DNA from 2 places in the Streptomyces sp. NPDC041068 genome. Region 1 is predicted to be linked to the other one. Evidence: riboswitches for the same ligand, from Rfam matches in the RefSeq annotation. Region 1 holds a riboswitch; the other holds the start of a gene.

What was found. A riboswitch is a leader RNA that binds a small molecule or an ion and turns the genes downstream of it on or off. The one in region 1 is predicted to bind cobalamin.
Region 2: linked by a shared signal. The riboswitch ahead of AB0B50_RS01010 (CoA-acylating methylmalonate-semialdehyde dehydrogenase) and the one ahead of metE (5-methyltetrahydropteroyltriglutamate--homocysteine S-methyltransferase) in region 1 are both predicted to bind cobalamin.

Annotation. Positions count from the first base shown of each region.
Region 1 covers NZ_JBEZCG010000012.1:210,607-217,641, reverse strand. Annotated here, with positions in the region: gene AB0B50_RS27615 (MFS transporter) at 1-534, opposite strand, end outside; gene AB0B50_RS27610 (helix-turn-helix domain-containing protein) at 634-1,716, shown strand; gene metE (5-methyltetrahydropteroyltriglutamate--homocysteine S-methyltransferase) at 1,768-4,098, opposite strand; cobalamin riboswitch at 4,264-4,486, opposite strand; gene AB0B50_RS27600 (3-hydroxybutyryl-CoA dehydrogenase) at 4,513-5,382, opposite strand; gene aceB (malate synthase A) at 5,379-6,977, opposite strand.
Region 2 covers NZ_JBEZCG010000001.1:278,572-285,606, forward strand. Annotated here, with positions in the region: gene AB0B50_RS00995 (cation diffusion facilitator family transporter) at 1-1,024, shown strand, start outside; gene AB0B50_RS01000 (ester cyclase) at 1,032-1,451, opposite strand; gene AB0B50_RS01005 (TetR/AcrR family transcriptional regulator) at 1,569-2,171, shown strand; cobalamin riboswitch at 2,208-2,388, shown strand; gene AB0B50_RS01010 (CoA-acylating methylmalonate-semialdehyde dehydrogenase) at 2,602-4,101, shown strand; gene AB0B50_RS01015 (acyl-CoA dehydrogenase family protein) at 4,098-5,282, shown strand; gene AB0B50_RS01020 (enoyl-CoA hydratase/isomerase family protein) at 5,279-6,355, shown strand; gene mmsB (3-hydroxyisobutyrate dehydrogenase) at 6,349-7,035, shown strand, end outside.

The sequences.
Region 1 (7,035 bases):
CGCGCCGCCCGCCAGGCAAGCGGTGGCGACGAGCGCGCCCACACCCAAGCCCGCGTTCCGCAGGGCACGCCCCGCGGCGAGCGCCGCGTCGCGCTCGCGCCCGTGGGAGACCGTGGCCACGAGCGCCGCATGGGCGGCCGGCCACGCCTGGTTGCCGATGCCGAGGAAGAGCGTGGCCGTCCCGAACAGCCAGACGTTCCCCGCGGGGGTGGCGAGCAGCACCGCCACGCCGAGGACCCGCACCAGCATCGACGCGGCCACGACCGTGCTGCGTGCGCCCCGGTCCAGCCACCGGCCCAGCGCGGGCATGCACACCAGACCCGCGACGATGCCGACCGTCATGGCGATGCCGGTGGCCGGGGCGGACAGCTTCAGGACCGTCACGCCGTAGAGCAGCAGGAAGGGGCGCAGCAGGCCGGTGCCGAGGGCGTCCACGGCCAGGGCGACGGCATAGCGGGGTCCTCCGGAGGCGCGGACGAGTGCACGGGGCTGGAGCTTGCGGGTGGTGGGCCTGGAGATCTGGGTGGTGGGCATGGAGCTCACCGTGCGGTCGACCGCCCTGCGGGACACGTCACTTGACGGACACCGTCAACTGTCGTCGTCGCCGACCGTCCGACCAGCGATGATGAAGGGATGACGTTGCGCATCGACATCACAGGCCTGCCGTCCGAGCACGTGCGGTTCGCCGCGTCGCCGCTGGCCGAGCTGACCGCGATGCTGCACGCGCTGGCCGAACCCGGGCACCATCCGCAGCTCGCCGACTGGGCCGCCGACGTGTGGGCCGGGCTGCCGCCCGAGCTGGTCGAGCGGCTGCGCGAGGCGGAGTTCCTCTGGCGTTCCTCGCAGGCCGACTTCCTGCTGCCCGCACGGCCCCGGCCGACCCTCGCCGAGGAGTTGGACGACGTCGACCGGATCGACGACGAGAGGTATGTGACCGCCGCGCTCATCACCACGTGCGGCAGCAGCCGGGTCCCCTTCGCGGCGTCGCCGCTCACCGACGCGGCCGCGCGCGAGCGGGCCCTTGATCTGGCCCAGGCACGCGGGGCGCGGCAGGAGGCCTTCGCGGAACGGCTGCTCGCGGATCCGGCAGCGGTGCGGGCGCGGGTGCGCGGGACCCTCGAACTGTGCGCCGACGCCTTCTTCGACGCGGCCTGGGCGGGTGTCGCCGTGCGGCTCGCCACGGACCTGCGCGTCAAGAACGACCTGCACAAGCGGCAGGGCCTCGGTGCGGCACTCGCGTCGGTCTCCGGCGCGGTCGCCCTGGCGCCGGACGGGGACTGCATCGTCGTGGACAAGCTGCAGGACAAGGCGACCACCGCCGACGGCACCGGCGTCACCTTCATCCCCAGCGTCTTCGGCGGCCCGCACCTGGTGGTGGTGCACGCGCCGGGGTGGCCGCCGGTGGTGCAGTACCCCGTGGCCGAACCGGGCCCGTCGGAGCCGGTGTCGCTGGAGACGGTCACGCTACGGCTCGACGCGCTCTCCCACCCCGTACGCCTGCGACTCCTGCGCACCCTGGCGCGCGGCCCGCACACCACCGGTGAGCTGGCCGCCGCCTGGGAACTCTCGCTGCCGGAGGTCTCCCGGCATCTCGCGGTCATGCGCCGTGCGGGCCTGCTCACGGCCCGGCGGGACGGCCGCTATGTCCGGCACACCCTCAACGTGCCCGATCTGACCGCGTTGGGGGCCGACCTGCTGGCGGCCGTACTGCGCTGAGCGGTACGGCCGCCGACGCCCTCACTGGGGCAAAGGGTTCAGCGTCCGGTCCTACTTCGTCTGCTTCCCGACCCGCAGTTCCTCACGGACCGTGCGGGCGGCCGTGACCAGGCTGTCGAGCGATGCGCTGGTCTCGGGCCAGCCGCGGGTCTTCAGGCCGCAGTCGGGGTTCACCCACAGCCGCTCGGCGGGAATGGCCTCCAGGCCCGCGCGCAGCAGCTCGGCCGCTTCCTGCGCGCTGGGAACGCGCGGGGAGTGGATGTCGTAGACGCCGGGTCCCGCCTCGCGCGGGTAGCCGTGGGCGGCCAGTTCACGGGCGACCTGCATGTGCGAGCGGGCCGCCTCCAGGCTGATCACGTCGGCGTCGAGGTCGTCGATGGCCTGGACGATGTCCCCGAACTCCGCGTAACACATGTGGGTGTGGATCTGCGTGTCCGGGCGCACGCCGCTGGTGCTGAGCCGGAAGGCGTCCGTGGCCCACTCCAGGTAGGCCGGGCGGTCGGCAGCCCGCAGGGGCAGCGTCTCGCGCAGGGCGGGCTCGTCGACCTGGATCACCGAACTCCCGGAGGTCTCCAGGTCGTTCACCTCGTCGCGCAGGGCGAGGGCGACCTGACGCGCGGTGTCGCCGAGCGGCTGGTCGTCGCGGACGAAGGACCAGGCGAGCATGGTGACGGGACCGGTGAGCATGCCCTTGACCGGGCGTCCCGTCAGGGACTGGGCATACGTCGTCCAGCGCACCGTCATGGGCTCCGGGCGGGAGATGTCGCCCGCGAGGATCGGCGGGCGGACGTAGCGCGTGCCGTAGGACTGGACCCAGCCGTGCTGCGTGGCGAGGTAGCCGGTGAGCTGCTCGGCGAAGTACTGGACCATGTCGTTGCGTTCGGCCTCGCCGTGCACGAGGACGTCGAGACCGGCCTTCTCCTGGAAGGAGATGACTTCCTGGATCTCGGCCCTGATGCGTTCCTCGTAGCCGGCCGTGTCGATCCGGCCCGCGCGCAGGTCGGCGCGGGCGGTGCGCAGTTCGCCGGTCTGCGGGAAGGACCCGATGGTCGTGGTCGGCAGCAGGGGCAGGCCGAGGTGGGCCCGCTGGGCCGCGGCCCGTTCGGCGTACGGCTGGGAGCGGCGGGAGTCGGCCTCGGTGACGCCTGCGGCGCGGTCGCGCACGGCGGGGTCGCGGGTGATCGGCGAGCCCGCGCGCGAGGCCAGGTCGGCGCGGTTGGCGGCCAGTTCGGCGGCGATCGTGTCGGTGCCCTGGGCGAGGCCCTTGGCGAGCGCGACGATCTCGGTGGTCTTCTGGCGGGCGAAGGCGAGCCAGCGCAGGATCTGCGGCTCGATGTCCCGCTCGGCCGTGGCGTCGATGGGCACGTGCAGCAGGGAGCAGGACGCCGACACGTCGACCCGGTCGGCGAGACCGAGCAGGGTACCGAGGGTGGCCAGGGACTTCTCCAGGTCGTTGACCCAGATGTTGCGGCCGTTGACCACACCGGCGACCAGCCGCTTGTCGGGCAGTCCGCCGACTTCGGCCAGGGCGTCCAGGTTGGCGGCGCCGGCCTCGGTGAAGTCCAGGGCGAGGCCTTCGACCGGGGCCTTGGCGAGCACGGGCAGCGCCTCGCCGAGCCGCCCGAAGTACGTCGCCACCAGCAGCTTCGACCGGTCGGTGAGCGCGCCCAGGTCGCGGTAGGCGCGCGCGGCGGCGTTCAGCTCGGCCGGGGTGCGGTCCTGGACGAGGGCGGGCTCGTCCAGCTGAACCCACTCCGCGCCCGCCGCGCGCAGGTCGGCGAGGACCTCCGCGTACACCGGCAGGAGCCGGTCCAGGAGGGTGAGCGGGTCGAAGTCCGCGGCGACACCCGGGGCGGGCTTGGCGAGCAGGAGGTAGGTGACCGGGCCGACCAGGACGGGCCGGGCGGTCAGGCCGAGGGCGAGGGCCTCCTTGAACTCGGAGACCTGCTTGGTGGAGTCGGCCGTGAACACGGTGTCCGGGCCCAACTCGGGGACGAGGTAGTGGTAGTTGGTGTCGAACCACTTGGTCATTTCCAGCGGCGCCACGTCCTGGGTGCCGCGGGCCATGGCGAAGTAGCCGTCCAGGGGGGACGCGTCCACGGCGGCACGGTGGCGCGCGGGGATCGCGCCGACCATGACAGTGGTGTCCAGGACGTGGTCGTAGTAGGAGAAGTCGCCGGTGGGCACTTCGTGGATGCCGGCCTCGGCCAGCTGCCGCCAGTTCCTGCCGCGGAGTTCGGCGGCGGTGGACCGGAGGGCGTCGGCGGTGACGCGGCCCTTCCAGTAGCCCTCGACGGCCTTCTTCAGTTCGCGGTTCTGGCCCTGGCGGGGGTAGCCGTACACGGTGGCCCGTGCTGCCGCGGCTGCGGTCTTGCCGGTCACGGAGATCTCCTTCGCGAGATGAATCCCTGAGATCCCGGCGACGGGACGCGAGCGCGAAGGGGTGACGAATCGGGCGGGTACGGCCTCGCGCGGCAAGGCGCGGTCGTCCGCCTGATATGTACGCCGACCCGCCCACGAGGTCACCGGGATGTCCGCGCACGGGTGGTCCGCGCACGGGCAGTTGGCAGGTCTTCGGACTCGCGGGCACGTCTCGTCGTACGAGACACCTAGTGGCCGTCGCTTCCCAGGCCCTGTCTGTCGGACCCAGTGCGTATGACGGCGGTCGTTCCCGCTCACCGCTGCGGGGCAGTCCCGGATTCCCACCGGGTTCCCTCTTGCGACGCGTCCCGCCTGGCTGACGGGGCGAACCAGCTGCGTGGATCAGCCTATCGGACATCGCCGCACGTGACGACGTCAGTCTTCGCCGTACACGTGGAAGCCGCGCCTTGTCTTCCGGCCCAACAACCCAGCCTCCACCATCCGTTGCAGCAGCGGCGGCGGGGCGTACAAGGGCTCGCGGAACTCCTCGTACAGCGATTCGGCGATCGAGGCGACGGTGTCCAGGCCGATCAGGTCCGCGAGCCTCAGCGGGCCCAGCGGATGGGCGCAGCCCAGTTCCATGCCGGTGTCGATGTCCTGGGCGGTGGCGAAGCCGGACTCCGCCATGCGGATCGCCGACAGGAGGTACGGGATCAGCAGGGCGTTGACGACGAAGCCCGACCGGTCACGGGAGCGGATGACGCTCTTGCCCAGCGTCGAGGCCGCGAACTCCTCGGCGCGGCGCGCGGTTTCGGGGGCGGTGTGCAGGGAGGTGACGAGCTCCACCAGGGGCAGCACCGGCACCGGGTTGAAGAAATGCAGGCCCACGACCCGGTCCGCGCGGGTGGTCGCCATGCCGAGCCGCATCACGGGGAGCGAGGAGGTGTTGGTCGCGAGGATCGCGTCCGGGTCCTCGACGATCTTGTCGAGGGCGGCGAAGACCTCGGTCTTGGCGTCCTGGTTCTCCACGACGGCCTCGACGACCAGCTGGCGGTCGGCCAGGTCCTCCAGGCTGCCGGTGAACATCATGCGGGCGAACGCGTCCCGTGCCGCGTCCTCGGCAAGCTTGCCGCGCCGCACGGCGCGTGCCAGCGACGCCTCGACGCGCCCGCGTGCGGCGAGGGCCGCCACGGCGTCCGCCTCGCACACCACGGTGTCCAGGCCCGCTCGCGCGCACACCTCGGCTATGCCTGCGCCCATCTGTCCGCCGCCGACCACGCCGACGCGTCGAATGGCCTCGCTCATGCCTGTGCCTCCGCTTGCCGCACGAGATGCCGGGAGTAGGCATCGGGGGTGAAGAACAGCGGCAACTCGCCGCTGAGGGTGGTGCGTTCGAAGAGCGCTCGGATGTCGTCGAGGGGCGCCCAGGGGTACGCGGCACCCAGGGCGGCGAGCTCGTCGTCGAGCAGGCGTCGCACCGTTTCGCGCTCGATGACGCGGTGCCGCAGCCACTGCCAGATCTGCACGCGGGCGATCTCCGCGGTCGCCGCGTCCTCCATCAGTCCGTCCAGGGCGACGGCGCCCTGCCCGCGCAGCCAGGCGGCGAAGTAGCCGAGCGCGACGGCGATGCTGGTGCGCACGCCCTCCGGCGTCGGCGGCCCGCTGATGCGCCGCACCGACAGCAGATCCTGGGCGAAGACCTCCACGTCGTCCCTGCCGCGGTCGAGTTGGTGGGGTCTCGTGCCGAGGACCGCGTCGAAGACCTCGCGGCACACGGGCACCAGGCCGGGGTGGGCGACCCAGGAGCCGTCGAAGCCGTCCTCGGCCTCGCGCTCCTTGTCGAGACGCACCTTCGCGAACACGGCCTCGTTGGCCGCCGGGTCCCTGCCCGGCACGTGGGCGGCCATCCCGCCGATGGCGTGGGCGCCGCGCCGGTGGCAGGTGCGCACGAGCAGTTCGGTGTAGGCGCGCATGAAGGGCGCGGCCATGGTGACCTTGGCGCGGTCCGGCAGCAGGAAGTCGGTGCGGTGGCCGAACGTCTTGATCATGCTGAACAGGTAGTCCCAGCGGCCCGCGTTGAGACCGGCGCTGTGCTCGCGCAGTTCGTGGAGGATCTCCTCCATCTCGAAGGCCGCGGTGATCGTCTCGATGAGGACGGTGGCGCGGATCGTGCCGCGCGGGATGCCGAGGAGGTCCTGGGCGGTGACGAAGACGTCGTTCCACAGCCGGGCCTCGTAGCGGTTCTCCAGCTTCGGCAGGTAGAAGTACGGTCCGTGTCCCGCGTCGATCTGCCGCTGCGCGCAGTGGAAGAAGTACAGGCCGAAGTCCACGAGGGCGGCGGGCACGGACCGGCCGTCGTACGCCAGATGCTCCTCGTCCAGGTGCCAGCCGCGCGGGCGGACCATGATGGTGGCGAGGCTCTCGCGGTCCGCGAGCCGGTACTCCTTGCCCTCGGGTGTGGTGAAGTCGATCCTGCGCTCGATGGCGTCGAGCAGGTTCAGCTGACCGCCCACGATGTTCTCCCAGGTGGGGGCCGTGGCGTCCTCGAAGTCCGCCATCCACACACGGGCACCGGAGTTGAGGGCGTTCACGGTCATACGGCGGTCGGGCGGCCCGGTGATCTCGACGCGCCGGTCGGTGAGGCCCGGGGCGGGCGGGGCGACGCGCCAGGACCGGTCGGCGCGCACGGCGGAGGTGGCCCTGGGGAAGTCGAGCGGCGAGCCGCTCGCGATCCGCAGGGCCTGCCGCCGACGCTCCTTCATCAGTTCCAGGCGGCGCCCCTCGAAGGCACCGACGAGCTGCCCGACGAAGGCGAGGGCTTCGAGGGTGAGGATCTCCTCGTGGCGGGGGCCGGGGGCGGCGAGGATCTGGACGTGGTGGGTCAGTGCGATGGTGGGCATCGGGTTCTCCTGAGTAGGGGGGCGGGCGCCCCGTCAGGGGCGCGGGGAACTGCGCGAC
Region 2 (7,035 bases), on a different contig from region 1:
CCACCCGCATCCGCATCGGCACCCGCATTCCTCCGGATCCGGCTTTCGACGCCGTGTCCGGCATCTCTTCGTGCCGCACTCCCACGACAGCGCCGACAAGGTCGACACCGCCATGGAGAGCTCGGCGCGTGGGATGCGGGCGCTCTGGGTGTCGCTCGCCGTGCTGGGGCTGACGGCCCTCGCGCAAGCCGTGGTCGTCGTCCTCTCCGGCTCCGTCGCCCTGCTCGGCGACACCGTGCACAACGCCGCGGACGCCCTGACCGCGGTGCCGCTCGGCATCGCGTTCGTCCTCGGGAGGCGAGCCGCGACGCGCCGCTTCACGTACGGATACGGCAGGGCCGAGGACCTCGCGGGCCTTGTCATCGTGCTCACCATCGCCGCCTCGGCCGCCTTCGCCGGGTGGACGGCCGTCGAACGGCTCCTGAATCCGCGGGACATGGAGCACATCCCCGTCGTGGCGGTGGCGGCCCTCGTCGGTTTCGTCGGCAACGAAGGCGTGGCCCGGTACCGCATCCGCGTCGGCCGCGAGATCGGCTCGGCCGCGCTGGTCGCCGACGGACTCCATGCCCGTACGGACGGGTTCACCTCGCTGGCCGTGCTGCTGAGCGCGGGCGGCGCCGCCCTGGGCGTTCGGCTCGCCGACCCCGTGGTCGGCCTGCTCATCACGGCCGCGATCCTGCTGGTCCTGCGGGACGCCGCCCGCGAGGTCCTGCGGCGCGTCATGGACGCGGTCGATCCCGCGCTGGTGGACACGGCCGAACGGGCCCTCCTGGACGTGGAGGGTGTACGGGGTGTCGGCGAGCTGCGGATGCGCTGGATCGGGCACCGGCTGCGCGCCGAGGTGGCGGTCCTCGTGGACGGCTCGCTCGGCGTGCGCGAGGCGCACCACGTGGCGGTCGAGGCGGAGCACGCGCTGCTGCACGCGGTGCCCCGGCTGACCGCGGCGCTGGTCCACGCCGATCCGGCGCCCGTCGACGGCGAGCGGGACCCGCACCACGCCCTGGCCCACCACGGACCGACCTGAAACCTCCCTACTCCGTTGCCCGCAACTGCTGGAGCAGGCCGAGGCGGTCGATGACGGCGTGGCGTTCGCTGACGCGGTCGCCGACGAAGCGGAACAGGGCGAACGCCTCCATGCTCACCTCGCGCCCGGTGGCGGGCACGCCCATCAGTTCGCTGGTGTGGCGGGCCCGCATGCGCCAGCGCACCACCACCGCGTCGTCCTCGGCCACGAGGTCCAGGATCTCGAAGGAGGGGTCGGTGTACGCGGCGTGCACCGCGCGGATGGCCTCCTTGAAGCCCTGGGGGCCGCGGACGTTCTGGTGCAGGCCCTCGGTGGTGACGAAGTCGTCGGTGAACAGGCCGTCGGCCGCGTCGACGTCGCCGGACTCAAGTGCCTTGTAGAGCCTGCGGATGGAGTTCTTGCGTGCTTCCTGCGAGGGACCGGACATAAGAGGTCTTCCTTCCGGGACGGCGTGCCGAACCACTGGCGTACGACTTACTGAGCGATCTCTCAGTAAGTTAACCTCTTCCTGAGTGAACACTCAATAAGGAAAGGGGATTTCGAGGTGGCACAGGCGCGGCGCGGGCGGCCGTCGACCGGGGTGCGGGAGGCGGTCCTGAGGACCACGGGCGAAGTGCTCGGCGAGGCGGGAATCGCCCTGTCCACCAAGGAGATCGCGCGCCGGGCGGGTGTCGCGGAGTCGAGCATCTTCTACCACTTCGGCGACCGACTCGGCCTGCTGGAGGCGGTCATCGGCGAGCATCTGCCGGTGTTCTCCGACGCGACGGTCGTGCTGGGGAGCCGGGACGCCGACGGGGATCTGCGGGCGGACCTGGTCGCGGTGGTGAGCGGCCTGGAGGGTTTCTACCTCCGGATCATGCCGGTGCTCGGCGCCCTGCAGTCCGACCGGCAGCTCCGCGAACTCCTCGCGCGGCGCGGTGGCGACGTGGGCCCCCACCTGGCGCTGGGCGTGGTGGCCGACCTGCTCCGCACCGAACGCGCGGCGGGACGGGTGGGTGCCGCCCTGGATCCGAAGGCGGGGGCCCTGCTCCTCATCGGGGCGGGCCACCAACGGGCCATGCACCGCTACCTGCTCGGTGCGGCGGCCGAGGACTTCCTGCCCCCGGTCGAGACCGTGGTGGAGGCGCTGCTTCCGGCCTTCGTGTAAGGCGGGGGTGGACTTACTAGGACGTCCAACTATATGTTCGTGACCAGAGCCCGCGGTGCAGGGAAGCCGGTGTGAATCCGGCGCGGTCCCGCCACTGTGACCGGGGAGTGCGTTCTCGCAGAGCGATACGCCACTGACGGACAAGTGCCGTCGGGAAGGCGGGAGGACGCGCGCTGATCCGGGAGTCAGGATACCGGCCGCGGGGTGTTCCGTGTTGTCCACGAGGATGGAGCAGACACGCATGGCACCGGTCCGTACCCACGACCCAGGTGAACCGGCGGAGCGAGCGGTGGCCCCTGACGGCACCCAACTCCGCGACGGCTCTTAGGCCTTCGCGTCCCACGGCATTCTCGGCTGCGCACCCCCACCCCGGTGCCGCCGTCGGTCTGCCGTGCCATCCCCGGATCTCATCTGACGAGAGCAGGCTCTCATGGTCCGTGAACTGACACATTTCATCGGCGGCAAGCACGTGCCCGGCACGTCCGGGCTCTTCGCCGATGTCTACGACCCCAACTCCGGTTCCGTACAAGCACATGTGCCGCTGGCCGGGCGCGCGGAGACGACCGCGGCGATCGCCGATGCGCAGGCCGCGCAGCGCGAGTGGGGCGAGTGGAATCCGCAGCGGCGTGCCCGCGTGCTGCTGCGGTTCCTCCAACTCGTCGAGGGCGAGCGGGAGTCGCTGGCCCGACTGCTGTCCAGCGAGCACGGCAAGACCGTCGCCGACGCCCATGGCGATCTGCAACGCGGCCTGGAAGTCGTCGAGTTCGCCGCAGGCATCCCGCATCTGCTCAAGGGCGAGTTCACCGACAACGCGGGCACCGGCATCGACGTGCACTCCCTGCGCGTTCCGCTCGGCGTCACCGCCGGGATCACCCCGTTCAACTTCCCCGCGATGATCCCGCTGTGGAAGGCGGCGCCCGCCCTCGCCTGCGGCAACTCCTTCATCCTCAAGCCGTCCGAACGCGCGCCCTCCGTACCGCTCAGGCTCGCCGAACTCTTCCTGGAGGCGGGCCTTCCGCCCGGTGTCCTGAACGTCGTCAACGGCGGCAAGGAATCGGTGGACACCCTCCTCGAGGACTCCCGTGTCCAGGCGCTCGGCTTCGTCGGCTCCACCCCGATCGCCGCGCACATCTACGCCACCGCCGCCGCGAACGGCAAGCGCGCCCAGTGCTTCGGCGGCGCCAAGAACCACATGATCGTTATGCCGGACGCCGACCTCGACCAGGCCGTGGACGCCCTCATCGGCGCCGGGTACGGATCGGCCGGCGAGCGCTGCATGGCCATCTCGGTCGCCGTGCCGGTCGGCGAGGAGACCGCCGACGCGCTCGTCGCCCGCCTCAAGGAGCGCGTCGCCGAGCTGCGCATCGGCCGCTCCGACGACCCCGAGGCCGACTTCGGGCCGCTGGTCAGCCGCGACGCGCTCGACCGCGTACGCCGCTACGTCGACATCGGCGTGGGCGAAGGCGCCGAACTCGTCGTCGACGGACGCGACTTCACCCTGCCGGGACACGCGGACGGCTTCTTCGCCGGGCCCACGCTCTTCGACCGCGTCTCGCCGCGCATGCGGATCTACCGCGAGGAGATCTTCGGCCCCGTCCTGTGCGTGGCGCGCGCGGCCGACTACGAGGCGGCCCTGCGTCTGCCGACCGAGCACCCCTACGGCAACGGTGTCGCCATCTTCACCCGGGACGGCGACACCGCGCGCGACTTCTCCCGCCGCGTCGGCGCGGGCATGGTCGGCGTCAACGTCCCCATCCCGGTCCCGGTGGCGTACCACACCTTCGGCGGCTGGAAGCGCTCCGGCTTCGGCGACCTCAACCAGCACGGCCCGGACGCCATCCGCTTCTACACCCGCACCAAGACCGTCACCTCGCGCTGGCCATCGGGAGCGAGGGAAGGCGCGAACTTCACCATCCCGACGATGGGATGACCGCGATGACTTCGCTGACCGGCACCCTCGCCCAGGGCCAACTCACCCTCACCAAGGACCAACTCGCCCTCGCCGAGGTCACGCTCGACTTCGCCGAGGAACACCTCGCGCCACACGCCGTGGCCTGGGACCGCGACAAGCACTTCCCCGTCGACGTGCTGCGCAAGGCCGCCGCACTGGGCCTCGGTGGTGTCTACGTACGCGAGGAACACGGCGGTTCGGGGCTCGGCCGCACCGACGGCACCCTCGTCTTCGAGGCCCTGGCCACCGGCTGCCCCTCCATCGCCGGATACCTCTCCATCCACAACATGGTCGCCTGGATGATCGACCGCTACGGCGACGAGAACCAACGCGCCCGCTGGCTGCCCGGCCTGTGCGCGGCCGAGACGCTGGGCAGCTACTGCCTCACCGAGCCCGGCGCCGGATCCGACGCGGCGGCCCTGCGCACCCGCGCGGAACGCGACGGCGACCACTATGTCCTCACCGGCGTCAAGCAGTTCATCTCCGGCGCGGGCACCTCGCAGGTGTACGTCGTCATGGCCCGCACCGGAGGGGAGGGACCCGGCGGCGTCTCCGCGTTCGTCGTCGAGCGGGACGACGCGGGACTCTCCTTCGGTGCAGACGAACGCAAGATGGGCTGGAACGCCCAGCCCACCCGCCAGGTGCTCCTCGACGGCGTACGCATCCCCGCCGACCGCCGCCTCGGCGCCGAGGGCGAGGGCTTCCGTATCGCCATGAACGGTCTCAACGGCGGACGCCTCGGCATCGCCGCCTGCTCCTTGGGCGGCGCGCAGAGCGCCCTGCACCGCAGCATCGCCCACCTCGCCGACCGCGAGGCGTTCGGCGCGCGCCTCCTGGACGCCCAGGCCCTGCGGTTCCGGCTCGCCGACATGGCGACGGAGCTCTCCGCGGCCCGTGCCCTGGTGCGCCAGGCCGCCGACGCCCTCGACCGGAGCGACCCACGGGCCCCCGAACTGTGCGCCATGGCCAAGAGGTTCGCCACCGACACCGGCTACTCCGTGGCCGACCGTGCCCTCCAACTCCACGGCGGATACGGCTACTTGAGCGAGTACGGCATCGAGAAGATCGTCCGGGACCTGCGGGTCCACCAGATCCTGGAAGGAACGAACGAGATCATGCGCGTGATCGTGGCCCGCGGCCTCACCGAGGCCGTCCGATGACCGCGGCCGAGGACCCCGTGGTCCTCCGCGTCGAGGGCCGCGCGGCGCACATCACCCTCAACCGCCCCCGCGCCCTCAACGCCCTCACCCACACCATGGTCCGCCGCGTCGACGAGGCGCTGACCGCATGGGAGAGCGACCCCGCCGTCGAGACCGTGGTGCTCACGGGGGCGGGGGAGCGCGGTCTGTGCGCGGGCGGCGACATCAGGTCCATTCATGCGGACGTCACGGCGGGCAGCGGCGACGCGACGCGGGCCTTCTGGCGCGACGAGTACCGCCTCGACGCCCGCATAGCCCGCTACCCGAAGCCGTACGTCGCCGTCATGGACGGTGTCGTCATGGGCGGCGGCGTCGGAATCTCCGCGCACGCCGGCGTGCGCGTGGTCACCGAACGCTCCCGCGTGGCCATGCCCGAGACCGGCATCGGCTTCGTGCCCGACGTCGGCGGCACCTACCTCCTGGGCCTCGCGCCCGGCGAACTCGGCACCCATCTCGCCCTGACCGGCGCGCAGCTGACCGCGGGCGACGCGCTCAGGTGCGGCCTCGCCGACCACTTCGTGCCGTCGTCGTCGCTGCCCCGGCTGATCGCCGACCTCGCCGACACACCCGTACGAGAAGTCCTCGCGCGGTACGTCGGGGACGCGCCGCCGGGCCCCCTCGCGGAGGAGCGGCCCTGGATCGACCGCTGCTACGCCGCGGGCACCGTCGAAGAGATCGTCGACCGCCTCCTCGCGGACGGCTCCCGCCCGGCGAAGGAGGCCGCCGACGGGCTGCTCTCCCGGTCGCCCGTCGCGCTGAAGGTGACCTTGGCCTCGCTGCGCCGCGCACGTGAACTGGGCTCGCTGGAGGCGGTGTTGGACCAGGAGTACCGCGTGTCCTGCGCCGCCCTGACCGCGCCCGATCTAGCCGAGGGCATCCGCGCCCAGGTCATCGACAAGGACCGCTCGCCGCGCTGGAACCCCGGCACGCTCTCCGAGGTGACGGACGACGACGTCGAACGATACTTCGCACCGCTCGGCGCCCGGGAGCTCTCCCTGGCCGCGGGCGGCGCGGGACAGGAGGTGGCGTGGTGAGCGGGACCGAGCACGGTACGGGGCAGGCGCCGTGGCGGACGATCGCCTTCATCGGCCTCGGCCACATGGGCGGGCCCATGGCCGCGAACCTCGTTGCGGCGGGCCATCGCGTCGTCGGCCACGACCTGGTGGCCGACGCGCTGAAGGAGGCCGCGAGCAAGGGAGTCGTGCCCGCGGCCTCCGCGGTCGAGGCCGCTTCCGGCGCCGACGTGGTGATCACCATGCTGCCCGCCGGGCGCCACGTCCTCGCCCTCTACCGCGACGAGGGGCTGCTCGCCGCGGCCGCCCCGGGCACGCTGTTCGTCGACTGCTCCACCATCGACGTCGCGGACGCCCGCCTCGCCCATGAGGCCGCGGTCGCCGCGGGCCACCGCGCCCTGGACGCCCCGGTCTCCGGCGGGGTGGTCGGGGCGGAGGCGGGCACGCTGACCTTCATGACGGGCGGCGGCGCGGCCGAGTTCGCCGAGGCGGAGCCCCTGCTCTGCGCGATGGGCAGGAAGGCCGTGCACTGCGGGGCCGCCGGGGCCGGGCAGGCGGCGAAGATCTGCAACAACATGATCCTCGGCGTCTCGATGGTCGCGGTCAGCGAGGCCTTCGTGCTCGGCGAGAGCCTGGGCCTGTCCGCGCAGGCCCTGTTCGACGTGGCATCCACGGCGTCCGGGCAGTGCTGGGCGCTCACC